DNA from 2 places in the Micromonospora sp. NPDC048835 genome. Region 1 is predicted to be linked to the other one. Evidence: riboswitches for the same ligand, from Rfam matches in the RefSeq annotation. Region 1 holds a riboswitch; the other holds the start of a gene.

Evidence for each region. Region 1 has a riboswitch for cyclic di-AMP ahead of AB0C15_RS03540 (NlpC/P60 family protein). Riboswitches for the same ligand answer to the same signal wherever they lie in the genome.
Region 2: another riboswitch for cyclic di-AMP. It lies ahead of AB0C15_RS07615 (C39 family peptidase); the one in region 1 lies ahead of AB0C15_RS03540 (NlpC/P60 family protein).

What each region holds. Positions count from the first base shown of each region.
Region 1 is NZ_JBEZGM010000002.1:223,537-230,540, forward strand. It holds gene AB0C15_RS03515 (hypothetical protein) at 1-355, shown strand, start outside; gene AB0C15_RS03520 (LD-carboxypeptidase) at 503-1,441, shown strand; tRNA gene AB0C15_RS03525 (tRNA-Gly) at 1,587-1,660, opposite strand; gene AB0C15_RS03530 (pyridoxamine 5'-phosphate oxidase family protein) at 1,923-2,480, opposite strand; gene dcd (dCTP deaminase) at 2,577-3,155, shown strand; gene AB0C15_RS03540 (NlpC/P60 family protein) at 3,215-4,255, opposite strand; cyclic di-AMP (ydaO/yuaA leader) riboswitch at 4,269-4,404, opposite strand; gene AB0C15_RS03545 (peptidoglycan recognition family protein) at 4,640-6,619, shown strand; gene AB0C15_RS03550 (NlpC/P60 family protein) at 6,676-7,004, opposite strand, start outside.
Region 2 is NZ_JBEZGM010000004.1:237,103-244,106, reverse strand. It holds gene AB0C15_RS07625 (hypothetical protein) at 23-409, shown strand; gene AB0C15_RS07620 (hypothetical protein) at 544-1,314, shown strand; cyclic di-AMP (ydaO/yuaA leader) riboswitch at 1,599-1,740, shown strand; gene AB0C15_RS07615 (C39 family peptidase) at 1,972-2,820, shown strand; gene AB0C15_RS07610 (alpha/beta hydrolase) at 2,944-3,681, shown strand; gene AB0C15_RS07605 (CDP-glycerol glycerophosphotransferase family protein) at 3,686-5,356, opposite strand; gene AB0C15_RS07600 (bifunctional cytidylyltransferase/SDR family oxidoreductase) at 5,390-6,907, opposite strand.

The DNA.
Region 1 (7,004 bases):
CTACCAGCCCGAACCCCTCAGCCCGGACCGGTTCGACCAGCCGCTGGAGCTGGACCAGCGCACCGCCTACCCCAATGTGCGCAGCGTACGGGTGCTGGCCCTGACACCCGCCGTCACCGCACCACGAACCCTGATGACCGCTCCGGAGCAGATCCTCGCCGTCGACGTCGCCGACAACGTGATCAACGGCGGACGCACCCGCGACGCGACCCCGCCCGGCGGGGTCGGTGGTCGATTCTGGGCGTGGGGGATTCTGATCACCCTCGTGATCGCCAGCATCGCCGTCTACCGCAGTCGCAACGGGCTGGTGCTCTGGCTCGACGACCGGCGTGTGAAGCGGGCGCGTCCGAAATGAGATGCGCACCGACCGATACACCGGTTGGATCTCGACATGGAGCATGAGCTTGTTCGTCCTCGGAAAGCCCGCCCGGGTGACCACCTCGCGGTCCTCTCGCCCTCCTTCGCTGCGCCCGGTGCCTATCCGGGGATCCACGAGCAGGCCATGCGACGGCTCGCCGACCTGACCGGCCTCGTTCCGGTCGAATACCCCACCACCCGGCAGGTGGGTGCGAGCGCGGCGGCGCGGGCGGCGGACATCAACGCCGCCTTCGCGGACCCGCAGGTACGCGGCATTCTCGCCGTCATCGGCGGCGACGACCAGATCACTGTCATCCCGCACCTGGACGCCGACCTGGCCCGAGCCGACCCGAAGCCGTTCCTCGGCACCAGCGACAACACCAACCTGCACCACTGGCTCTGGGGCCTCGGCATCGCCAGCTTCTACGGCGGGTCCTCCCAGGTGCACCTCGGCCCCGGGCCGGCGGTCGACGACGTCCACGTCCGGTCGCTGCGAGCGGCGTTGCTCACCGGGGAGCGGCTGGAGATCACCGATCCGGGTGAGTCCGAGGACGTCGGGCTCGACTGGGCCGACCCGCAGGCACTGAAGTCCTTCGGAGAGCGCGAACCGACCGAGCCGTGGAGTTGGCACGGGCCCTCCCGCACGGTCACCGGGCGCACCTGGGGTGGCTGCCTGGAGGTCATCCAGTGGATCCTGACGGCGGGGCGCTTCCCGTTCCCACCTGACGTTCTGCACGGCGGGGTGCTGATCATCGAGACGTCAGAGGAGCTTCTCCCGGCCCGCGAGGTCGGCTGGATCGTCCGATCACTTGGTGAGCGTGGTCTCCTCAGCGCCGTCGACGCGGTCCTGGTCGCCCGCCCGCCGACCTCCGACCACACCCGCCGCCCCTCGACGGCAGACCGGGCACGGCTACGCGAGCAGCAGCGCGACACCGTCGTCGACGTGGTGACCCGCTACAACCCCGAGGCGGTCGTCTGCGTCGGCGTGCCGTTCGGTCACACCCGACCGCAGTGGATCCTCCCGCACGGCGGCCCGGTCACCGTCGACGGCGTGGAACGCCGAATCTTCGCCGACTACCGGTAGGGCGCCACGCCGAGTCCGGCGCGTACCGGGGCTTCGGGGAGGAGCGACCTTGCGACACGCCGGCTGACGGCAGGTGGCGTGGTCCTTGACCGTGGAACATCGAAGGCCCTGGCTGGGACTGACGTCCTGGCCAGGGCCTTCGCGGTGGAGCGGGTGACGGGAATCGAACCCGCACTGTCAGCTTGGGAAGCTGATGTTCTGCCATTGAACTACACCCGCAAGCGGCACCACTGTACCCGAGTCGTCGAGCCTCTGCACCCAGGCACCCCCTGCCGGCCGCTGCTACGCGCGTACCGTTCCGCCCGGCTCGGACCGGTTGATCCACTCGGTTTTCTGAAAGTCGGGGCATCCGAGGCGCCGGGACACCGCGGCTTCACCGAATCCGAGTTGATCATCGCAGGCGGCGGGCGGGCTGGGGCGCACTCCGGACGCCGGCTCCGTCATGACGGAGCCGGCGCCGGTGGTCTTCCGGGAGGCGTGGTCAGGCGGCGGTGCACTGGACGTCACGGCTGAGGCGGGTCGGGCGCGTCGACGGGACGGCCAGAGGGGTGGCCACCGCCGACGGGGCGTTTGGGTCGAGCCACACCCGGACGGCCGGCTGGCCCGACGCGAGGCCCGGAATGCCGGCGATGTGCTGCTCGCGGCGGGTGAGCATCGCCACGTCGACGGTGAACTCGAAGAGCCGCCAGTCGACCTGCGGCTCGGCCCGGGCACCCTGCGCCAGCCGCGCGATCCGCGCGGGGTCGGTAACCGGACGGGCGCGCCCCGCCACGTACGCCTCGTCGTCGCTCTCCTCAGCGGGGAACGAGTGCAGCGCGTAGCGGCCGTCACGTTCGAGGTCACGACGCTTGGGCGAGTCGATGACGAAGCAGAACAGCCCCTCGGCGGTGATCACCGGGGAGACCGGATGGACGCGGGGCCCGCCGTCGGCACGGACCGTGGCCAGATAGCCGAAGCCCGGCCCGTACTGCTGAAGGAGAACGCGGATCCCGTCGGCGAGTCGGGGCTCGTCGGCGGCGAATTCGGACCAGGAAGCCATGTGGGCATTCTATCGAACAAATGTACGAGCAGCGACCTCGACGCGCTGGTCACCGGCACCGAATCCAGCCGTCTCCGGGAAGGCTATGGTTGTCCGATGCTGCTCTCCGACCGCGACCTGGTCTCCGAGATCAAGGCCGGCACGCTGGGCCTGGAGCCGTTCGAGCCCACTCTGGTCCAACCCTCCAGCATCGACGTCCGACTCGACCGGCTGTTCCGGGTCTTCAACAACCACCTTTACACCCACATCGACCCCGCGATGCAGCAGGACGACCTGACCTCGGCGGTCGAGGTCCCCGACGGCGAGCCGTTCGTGCTGCACCCGGGGGAGTTCGTGCTCGCCTCGACGCTCGAGGTCATCTCGCTCGGTGACCAGCTCGCCGGCCGACTTGAGGGCAAGAGCTCCCTGGGCCGGCTCGGGCTGCTCACGCACTCCACCGCCGGTTTCATCGACCCGGGCTTCTCCGGTCACGTGACGCTGGAACTCTCGAACGTGGCCAACCTGCCGATCACCCTGTGGCCGGGCATGAAGATCGGGCAGCTCTGCATCTTCCGGCTCTCCTCGCCGGCCGAGCACCCGTACGGCTCGGTGGTCTACGGCTCGCGCTACCAGGGCCAGCGCGGGCCGACGCCCAGCCGCGCCTGGCAACACTGGCGCACCTGGCCGACCCGCTAGAACCAGGGACGACGAGGGCCCGCCGCGACGGATCGCGGCGGGCCCTCGGTCACCCGGGGTCAGCCGGGGCGTCCGTAGCTGTGGATCGGGCCGTCGTCGACCTTCTTCATCTTGACCGGTTGACCTGCCTGCGAGGCGTGCACCACCCAGCCGCCGCCGACGTACATGCCGACGTGGTGGATGTCGCTGTAGTAGAAGACCAGATCACCGGGGCGCAGGTCACCCCTGCTGACGTTCTTCGTGACGCGGCTCTGCGCGGCGGCGTTGTGCGGCAGCGACACGCCGGCCTTGGCCCAGGCGGCGAGCATCAGCCCGGAGCAGTCGTACGAGTTCGGACCCTCGGCACCCCAGACGTAGGGCTTGCCGATCTGGGCGCAGGCGAACTTGACCGCGGTGCCCGCGCCGCCGCCGGGGTAGCTGCCCGGGCAGGGCGCCGGGCGCAGCGGACCGCCGCCGCCGCTGCCGTACACCTTGAGGCGCAGCTTCTGCAGGCGGTCGATCTCTTCGTTGATCTGCTTCTTCTTCGCCGCCAACTGCGCTTCGGTGCGGGTCAGTTGGGCCACCATCTCGTCCAGCGGGGCCTTCTGCGCGGCCAGCTTGTCGCGCAGGTCGGCCACCTGGCGTACGTCCTTCTGCTGGTTGTGCGCGAAGCGGTCGAGCATTTCGAGCTGGTCGACCACCTCGCTCGGCGACCGGCTGCCCAGCACCGCGTTGACGGTCGAGACGTTCTCACCCTTGTAGGCGCGCACGGCCAGGGCGCTGACCTTGTCCATCGCGGCGTCGACCTGACGCTCCAGCGGGGTGATCCGGGCGGCCAGCGCGTCGGCCTGCTTGCGTTTCGCGGCGAGGTCGGTGCGGGTGGCGTTGTGCCGTTCGATGATCGGTTCGAGCTTGTTCCAGTCGGCGTCGATCTGGCGCTCGATCTCGGCGACCGACGGGTCGGCGTGGGCTGCCGTGGCGCTGCCGGTCAGGACGACGGCGACGCCGGCCAGCGCGGCGAGGGCGGTGGTGAAGCGGGACCAGCGTGGGCGCGGCACGATCGTCGCCGGGCCGGCTGTTGCCGACCGCTCGGACGACGGCCGCGGGGCATGGAGTGCCACCGGGGTTCCGTACTCCTTCTTCCTGACCGCCTACCGGGTTAGCTGACGGGTTCGGGCGGGAAGTCGGCGCCCTACCGCAGTGGCTGCGGATTCACCCCGAGGGACCTGGGTCCCCGGTTCGCTCGGAAACGACTCGGCGGTGTCGGTCCGTTACCGCCCGGGCTGAGCGGAGCTGCTGTCGGGCCGACGAATGACCAGAGTAGAGACGCTTGTTACCGATCCGCAACCCGCGCGGCCGTGACACTCCGTACCGATTGGAGGAGGTCACTGAAGGTACGTGAAAAAATTCTTCCAGATACTTCGATAGATGGAAAGGTATTGACGCAACCTCCCGGGCGGCGCGATGGTGACCTGACCGCACTCCGCGAGAATCTAGGGGGTTCGATGCACCATCCAACCCTGTCGACCGGCGCGCGAGCGCTGCTCGCCGCCACCGTGGTCGCCGCCGCGACCACGGTTCCGCTCACCGTCGGCCCGGCCGCCGCCGCGCCCACGACCACCCGTCAGCAGCAGTACGCCGCCGCGGCGACCGAGTACGGCGTGCCCGCCGTCGTGCTGCTCGGCGTCTCCTTCCTGGAGTCGCGCTGGGACACCAACGCCGGCACACCGAGCACCAGCGGCGGCTACGGCCCGATGCACCTGACCGATGCGCGGCACGTGGCCGCCCTACCCGGGCGCGGTCACCACGACGCCGGTGCCGAGGATCCCCGCGGCGACGACTCTCGTGCCGCCCGGGTGCCCGCCCCCCGGCCGGTCGAGCCTTCCGCGCCGGCTGCCGCCGCGTTGCAGACCGTGGACGCCGCCGCCACGCTCACCGGTGCCACCCCCGAGGCACTGCGCACCGACCCGGGCCTCAACATCCGGGGTGGGGCCGCGCTGCTCGGCGCGTACCAGAGGGATCTGGGCGCTCCGGTCGGTGCCGGCACCGACCCGGCGGCCTGGTACGGCGCGGTGGCCCGCTACTCCGGCGCGGACAGCGCCGACGCCGCGGCGGCCTTCGCCGACGAGGTGTTCACCACCATCGGCGCGGGCGAGTCCCGGGTGACCGACGACGGCCAGCGGATCACCCTGGCGGCCCGCGCGGTGCGGCCCGAGCGTTCCTGGTTGGACCGCCTGGGCCTGCGCCGACTCACCCGCCCGGACGGAGTGGAGTGCCCGCGCACCATCTCCTGTGAGTGGATCCCGGCGCCCTACGAGGCGTTCGGCGAGGACTACGGCAACCACGACCTCTCCGACCGGCCCGCGCGGCAGAAGATCGAGTACATCGTCATCCACGACACCGAGGCGAGTTGGGCGACGACCCTGCAACTCGTCCAGGACCCCACCTACGTGAGCTGGCACTACTCGCTGCGCTCGGTCGACGGGCACATCGCCCAGCACGTCAAGACGAAGGACGTCGGCTGGCACGCCGGCAACTGGTACGTCAACGCGAAGGCGATCGGGTTGGAGCACGAGGGCTTCGCGGCGCAGGGCACCTGGTACACCGAGGCGATGTACCGGACCTCGGCGAAGCTGGTCCGGCATCTGGCGCTGCGGCTGGGCATCCCACTTGACCGTCAGCACATCATCGGCCACGACAACGTGCCCGGCACCATCCCCTCGACAGTGCGGGGAATGCACTGGGACCCGGGCCCGTACTGGGACTGGACGCACTACTTCGACCTGCTGCACGCCCCTCGGCTGGACACCGGCACCCCGGCCACCGGAATGGTCCGGATCGATCCCGACTACGCCACCAACCGGCCGGCCCTCACCGACTGCGTCACCGTGGGGGTGCCCTGCACGCCGCGCGGCTCCTCGGCGGTGGTCCTGCGCAGCGCACCGTCGGCGGACGCGCCGCTCGTCAACGACATCGCGCTGCGTCCGGACGGCACCCCGAACACGATGGTCGTGTCGGACCACGGGGCCCGGGCATCCGCCGGGCAGACCTACGCGCTGGCCGGGCGGCAGGGCGACTGGACGGCGATCTGGTACCTCGGGCAGCGGGCCTGGTTCCACAACCCGACGTCCGCGCCGACCGCAAGCTGGACCGTCGGCGTGGTGGCCACGCCGAAGCCCGGCCGAACCACGATCCCGGTCTACGGACGGGCGTACCCGGAGCAGTCGGCGTACCCCGACGGAGTGCCCTACCAGGCGATCTCGCCGCTGCAGTACACCCTGGCCGCCGGGCAGCGGTACGCCGTCGGCGCGGTGCTGGCCGGCGAGTACTACCGGGCCAGCACGTTCGACGGTTCCTCGCCCGGCGACTGGACGGTGATCCGCGGCAAGAACCGTTACGCGCAGATCCAGTTCGGCCACCGGATCATGTACGTCGACCTCGCCGACGTGCGGCTGCTGCCGTCCCCGGTGGGCGCGCCCCGCTGAAGAACCACGACGGCCCCCGGTCGGTGACCGGGGGCCGTCGCGTCGTACGAGGTGGATCAGCCGGGTCTGCGGAACCCGGCGATGGGCATGGTGGTGATGCTCGACACCTGCACCGGTTTGCCGGCACGTGGTGCGTGCACCATCTGGTTGTTGCCGAGGTACAGCCCGACGTGACTCAGGCCGGAGAAGAAGAAGACCAGGTCACCGGGGCGAGCGTCGGCCCGCGAGACGGCCTTGCCCTCGTTCCACTGGTCACCGGTGTGGTGGGTGAGGTAGATGCCGGCCGCCTTGTAGGCGAACTGGGTCAACCCCGAGCAGTCGAACGAGTTCGGCCCGGTGGCACCCCAGACGTACGGCTTGCCGACCTTGCCGCAGGCCGTCTTGA
Region 2 (7,004 bases), on a different contig from region 1:
TTCACCCTGTCCGCTGTGGTGGGTGGCGCGCTGGGCGACGCGGGTGCTGACCAGCCTCGCCGTCGTCGCGGCCCTGGCGCTCGGCGCGGGCCCGGCCACGGCCGCCGGGTCGATGCCCAGCCCGCTGTCGACGTTCGGCGCGGTGCCGGCCGCCGTCGTTGCCGGGCCGCTGGAGGCCTCCTGCCGCCACGCCGAGGCGCCGGGGGTGGCGCGGTCGGCCTCGGCGATACCTCCGGAGGCCACCGAGGAGTCGGTGCCGGCATGGTCGGTCGGCACGCCGGTGGCGCTCCCCGGCGACGAGGGCACCGTGGTGGCCGGGGTGCTGCCGGTGCGCGCGGCCGGGTCCGAGCCGCTGCCCCTGCTCGACCGGGCGAGCGGTCGGGCTCCCCGAGCCCCGCCCGGGCGCTGAGCCACCGGGACGACCGTCCCGTCGCCGCGCCCTGTCGACCCACAAGCCTCCTACCCCGCTGACCCGTGGCCCCGCCGTGGCCCGCCGGTCGGCGCGGGCCCCCATCGCACTGCTCTCTCCCCGAGGTGCCGACCATGGAGACCGCTGTCTTCTACCAGTTCGTGACCGAGGTGCCGCAGGCCGCCGCCATCTGGTCGACGCTGTTCCTGCTGACCCTGGGCCTGCTCACCGTGCTTGCCGCCCGCCCCGAACGGGACCGGCCCGCTGACGATCCGCTCCCGGCCGCGCCCACCGCGCGGGAGGTGGCCGCCGCCGAGGCGGTCGACCGGCGCCGCTACGCCGAGGAGGTGGCCGTTGCCGCGGCCGGCGCGGCCACCACCGCCAGGCGGCGACGGGCCGCCTGGCTGACCGCTCAGGAGGAGTTGGAGCGGGCCTGGACCGGGTACGACGAGGCGGACACCGCCGCGCGTCGCTTCGCCGGCGCCGCGATGCTGCCCACCCCGCAGACGCCGCACACCCCCGCCGAGTACGCCGCCCGGGAGCGCTATCTGCACCGGGCGGCGATGGCTGCCTACTGGCGGGGCGACCTCACCATGGCGCAGCTCGGCGACGTGTTCGGCCACCGGAACGGCTGGGATTCCCGGCGACACCCGGTCGAGCAGGAGGCGCTGATCAGCAGGGTGGTCCGGGACGCGCGGCTGGTCGACTACCAGGCTGCCGCCGGCCGGGAACGGGCCGCCTGGCGGGACGCGGAGTTGGCCGCCGAGTCCGCTCGTGTTCTCGCCGAGGAGGCGTACGCGGCGAAGGCCAGGCTGCACCCGACCCCGGCGCCCGCGCCGCGGTCGGTGGCCCGGGCGTTGCGTCCCGCCCTCGTGGCACGGTGGCGGCCGGCCCGGGTGGGTTGAGCCCGATCCGTGATGTGAGGCCGGTCACGGGTGTGGTGAATCGGACGTCCGGCGCGGTTGGTGGGATTGTTCCGGTGAATGCGGTGCGGTTGTTTGCGCCCTGTCCGGTTGTCGCCCATCGGTGCCGCCGTAACCGGTTGTCCCATCGAGTCACGTCATCGGCAATACGCGCAGAAATTGTTCCGCCAATTGGGGTTTACACAGGTGAACCTGGCTTGGCAGGGTGCGGAGCGGCCAGTAGTGTCGTCACGTCCGATGCGGTAATCGATCGCAGGAAGCGACGCCGCATCGACCCGCTTAATCGTGATCTACGAACCGGGGACCCATCAGTAAGTCCGGGGTGAATCCGCGAGCCACGGCCCGCGGTAGGGCGATCTTCCCGCCCGAATCCGTCAGCTAACCCGGTAGGCGGTGTCGGAAGGAGTCACTCCTCGTGCAGCACCTTTCCACCCCTCGGTTGTTCCCTCGCCTCCACGGCGCGGCGGTGCACCCGCTCATTCGTCACGTGACGGTGAGCTGACCCCCGGGTCATCGCCTTTCCCGCCCGGCCGCGCCGGGCGTTCCCCTGAGCGGTTCACCATCCGCGGACCACGGTCCGCGTGCTGGCGCCTGCCCGGATACCGGTCCGGCCCCGGTGCGCCGCTCTCCCCCTGATCCGTGGAGGACCCCGTGAAGCACACCCTGCAGCGTCAACTCCGCCGTCTCGCCAGCGAGCGCCCGTACCAGATCGTTGCCGCCTCCGCCGCGGCCCTCGCGATCGCCACCACCACCGGCGCCCTGCTCACCACCGCCGACCACGCCCCGGCCAGCCAGCGCACCGCGACCACGGTCGCCGAGATGCGCAGCGACGTCGCCGCCTCCAGCGGCGAGGTTCGGGACGCGTCCCCCTCGGCTAGCGCCGCGCCGACCACGGCCGCCCCGACCACAGATGCCGCGTCGCCGGCCGCCAAGGCCAAGAGCAACCCGGACCTCACCCGTAAGCCGACGCCGCCGAAGCCCCCCGCGACGAAGGTGCTCGACTACGACTACGAGGCGCAGAACACCTACTACAACTGCGGCCCGGCGGCCACCCGGAACGCGCTCAGCGCCGCCGGCATCGACCGCACCCAGGAGGAGCTCGGCGCCGAGCTGGGCACCACCGAGATGGGCACCAACTCGGCCGAGGACACCACCCGCGTGCTCAACGCCGAGGTGAAGGGCTCCCCGTACCGCACCCGGATGTTCCCCGGCGCGCCCAGCCCGGCGCAGATGGACCGGCTCCAGGCAGACGTGGTGAAGGCCATCACCGACGGCCGTGGCGTGGTGGCGAACGTCGTCGGAGACGCCGCCGACACCGACGGCGGCTGGCACTCCTACGGCGGCGGGCACTACATCGCCGTCGTCGGCTACAAGGACAACGGCCGCACCGTGCGGATCGCCGACTCGGCGAACCCGACCGACCCGTCGTACTGGATCACCACGATCGACCTGGCCAACTGGATCACCAGCCGGGGCTACTCCGCCTGACCCGGGCACCCTTACCGCCGCGGGCGCCGTCTCCCACAAGGGGCCGGCGCCCGCGGCGTCTGTCTGCGCGGTCCGTCGTCGGCGGCTCTCGTACCTGGCCGTGAACCGTGGCAGACTGCGGCCGTGGTGGAGAAATCGGGTGGTAGAAGGCCGGTTCTGCTGCTGCTGCACGGCATGGGGGCGACCGGGGACGTGTGGTTGCCCTGGGCGCCGTACCTCGAGCAGCACTGGCCCGGGCGGTGGCTGGCACCGGACCTCGCCGGCCACGGCTGGGCGCCGCCACTGCCCTCGTACTCCTTCGCTGGTCTCGCTGAGCGGATCGGGCAGGCCCTCGCCCCCGACGACCGGTTCGTCGTGCTGGGGCACTCGCTGGGTGGGGTGGTCGGCCTGGCTCTCGCCGCCCGCGACGCCGGGATGCCTGTCGACGCGGCCGTCGGCCTCGGCATCAAGGCACAGTGGTCACCCGACGAGTTGACCCGCGCCGCCGACCTCGCCGCCCGCCCGGTCAGTTGGTTCGCGACCCGCGCCGAGGCGGCACGCCGCTACCTGCGCGTCTCCGGGCTCGTCGGCCTGGTCCCACCGGACCACCCGGTGGTGGACGCGGGGCTGCGTCAGATCGACGGCCGGTGGTGCCTCGCCATGGACCCGAGCGCCTTCGCCGTCGGCGAGCCCGACCTGGCCGCGCTGCTCGCGGCGACCGACGTGCCGGTGGTGCTGGCGCGCGGGGAGAACGACCCGATGGTCACCGACGAACAGCTCAAGGAGTACGGCGTACCCGTCGCCACGCTGCCCGGTCTCGGGCACAACGCGCACGTGGAGGACCCGGCGGCGGTGCTGGCGCTGCTGGATCCGTACCGCTGATCGGCTACGCCGGCGCGGGCGCGGCCTGTGTCTCGGCCGGTGCCAGCTCCCGGCGGGCGGCGCTCAGGAACGCCTCGGCGTACGACTCGGCCGGGAAGTCACCCAGGTAGCGGCGGCGGGTGGCCCAACGGGTCTCGGCCAGCGGGTCGGTGTCCAGCAGCGCGGTCAGCACCCCGTCCACGTTGGACATGTCCCGGCGCAGCACGTAACCGGACCCGGCCAGCGGGAACCGCTGTACGAAGCGGTCGCCCTCGCCGCCCATGTCGGTGACGGCGTACGGCTTGCCGGAGTAGAGGAAGTCCGAGATCACCCCGGAGACGTCGGAGACCAGCGCGTCGGCCGCGTTGACGGACTCGGTCAGGCTCAGCTCCCGAGCCGCCGCCCCGACCACGTGCTGGCGGCCGGTGCGGGCCCGGTCGGCGGCGAGCAGCTCGGTCAGGCGGCCCAGTTGGCGGGCCGACGCCGGGTTCTGCGCGGTGTACGGGTGGGCCCGCAGGATCACCGTGGCGCCGCGCTCCAGCAGCCCCCGCAGCAGCTTCTCGGCCACCGGCAGCGAGCAGTAGTCGGCGTCGGCGTGGTGCCCGGTCCAGGTGGGGGTGTAGAGCACCGTCGGGTGCGCCAGCCCGCGCGCGGGCTCCGGGCGTACCTCGATCGACTCGACCTGGGGGCGACCCACCACCACGAACTTGTCCGCCGGGATCTGCACCCCGGCGCGGGCGTACCTGTCGATCGCCGCCTGCCCGGCCACGAAGATCCGGTCGAAGATCCCCGACACCGGGTTGGCGCTCGGCGCCTTGTCGCTGTCGCCGTGGTGCAACTGCACGTGGGTGAGCTGGGTGAAGCGGACGCAGTGGCTGTTCTTCGCCCCGTGGTTGACGTAGAACGCCACCCGCAGGCTCGGCACCAACGCCTCGTCCATCGCCCGCAGGGTGGGGCAGTAGACCACCGGGGCGTCGGTGGCCGCCGCGATCGGGGCCAGGAACTCCGGTTCGCGCACGACGACCAGGAACGGCCGGCCGATCCGTTCCAGGTACGGCAGCCACATGGTGACCTGGTACTCCGACCCGGGGGGCGCGGAGAAGTAGAGCAGGAACTCCGGCTGGTGCCGGCGCAGCGCGGCGGCCACCGTGCCGCCTCCGGCCCCCGGCCGGAAGCGCCGCCGGGCCAGGTCCAGTGCGACCGCTCCGGCGCCCACCCCGACCAGCAGGCTCGCGGCGAGCGCCACACCTGCAGGCAGAGCGAGCGCGGCGGCGAGCGCCACGACGGCGAGCAACCCGAGCAGAGCGGTGCCGAGCCGGTCGGCGATCAGCGGCGTCCAGGCGCGCACCGGCAGGTTGGCCGACCGGATCTCCAGACCGCCGGCGGTACGCAGCGGCCCCACCAGCAGCACCAGCCCCAGCAGGACCAGCCCGGTGGCGACGAGCGCGAGGTCGAGCCCGTCGTCAAGCCGCCGGGAGTAGCCGACCAGGACCGCGGCGGCGACCAACGTGGTCTCCGCCACGAGGTCGGCGCCCGGTCGGATCCGCTGCTCGGCGGCCGAGGCGGCAAGCGCGGCGACGGCGAGCGCCAGCCCCCAGCCGGTGGCGCCGGTGAGCGCCAGCACGACGAAGGCCAGCACGGCCAACCCGGTGGTCAGGCACCGGGCGGCCAGCTTTCGGACCAGGTCGCCGCGCATGTCGCTCCGTTCGTGGTTCCGCAGCCGTCGGCGTCAGTTCGGGGACGTCGCGCCGGACGGCGTCTCGACCCGGGCCGCTCCGGCCTGGGCCGGCACGGTCGGCGTGGGCCCGTCGCCGGGTGCCCGGCGTACGTCGATCACCTGACCGGTCAGGTCGGAGATCAGCACGTCGAGCGACGACTGGGCGACTGCCTCCGCGGCGAGCAGGGTGTGCTCCGGCTCCTCGCCGAAGGCCCGCGTGCGCATCGGGGTGGCGGTGCGCTCCGGGTTGATGCAGTTGACGCGGACGCCGACGTCGGCCCACTCGTCGGCGAGCGCCTGGGTGAGGTTGACCAGGGCCGCCTTGGTGGCCGAGTAGAGCGCGTAGCGGGCCCGGCCCCGGGTGTAGGAGCTGGAGGTGTAGAGCAGCAACTGGCCCTTGGTCTGTTGCAGGTAGGGCAGCGCCTGGCGGGCGATGGTCACCGGGCCGACGAAGTTGACCTGGAGCACCCGGGCCATGGTCTCCTCGTCCATCTCGGCGAGTTCGCCCCGCTCCAGGACACCGGCGGTGACCACCACGTGGTCGATCCGGCCGGTCGCCTCGAACGCGGTCGTCAGCGCGGCCTCGACGTCCTCGGCCCGCTCCACGTGGGTGCCGGTGCTGGAACGGCTGAACGGGAAGACCTGCGCGCCGAAGCGACGGGCCAGCTCGGTCAACTCGTGGCCGATGCCGTAGCTGCCGCCGAACACCACGATGGTGCGGCCGGTCAGCTCCTCGCTGTAGCTGCGGTGGTCGGTCAGCCGGGGGGCCTGCGCCGCGGCGAGCTGGAAGAGCTTGTCCGCCAGGTGCACGTCGACCGGGTGGGTGACCTTGATGTTCTCGTCCGAACCGTCGATCACCTTGATCGGGGTGCCGGGCAGGTAGCGCAGCACCACGCCGCAGTCGTCGGTGGCGGCGAAGTTCGGGTCACCCTCGGCGATCCGGTACGCCTCCCGGATGGTGGGGGAGCGGAACGCCTGTGGGGTCTGGCCCCGGCGCAGCCGGGAGCGCACCGGGATGTCGGTGATGCAGTCGTTCTCGTCCACCTGGATGATCGTGTCCGCGGAGGGGATGGCCACGTCCACGGCGTCGTAGCTCCAGAGCGCGTTGACGCACTCGCGCACGATCCGGCCGCTGAGCAGCGGGCGGACCGCGTCGTGGAACAGGATGTTGCAGTCCTGCGGGCCGACCGCGTCGAGCGCGATCCGGGTGGTGGCGTTGCGGGTGTCGCCACCCTCGATCACCTTGGTGACCTTGCGCAGGCCGGCCTTGTCGACGATCTGCTGGGCGTCGTCGACGTGACCGGTGGCCATCAGCACGATGATCTCGTCGATCTCCGGTGCCGCCTCGAAGACCGCCAGGGTGTGCTCGATGATCGGCTTACCGGCGATCTTGAGTAGCTGCTTCGGGATGCCGAGACCCAGGCGGGTCCCGGTGCCTCCGGCCAGAACCACCGCCACTGTCCGCGAGGGCCGCCACGGGGTCGGGGTCTCCGCTTCGGCGTCCGGGCCAGTGGTCTGGTCCTGCGTCATTGCCGGATCCTCACTCTCAGGGATGCGTTAACGGAAGGTTCCGCCCGAGCGGCGACGGAATGAACCTTAACGCGCGGACCGCGCCGCCCCAACGCGG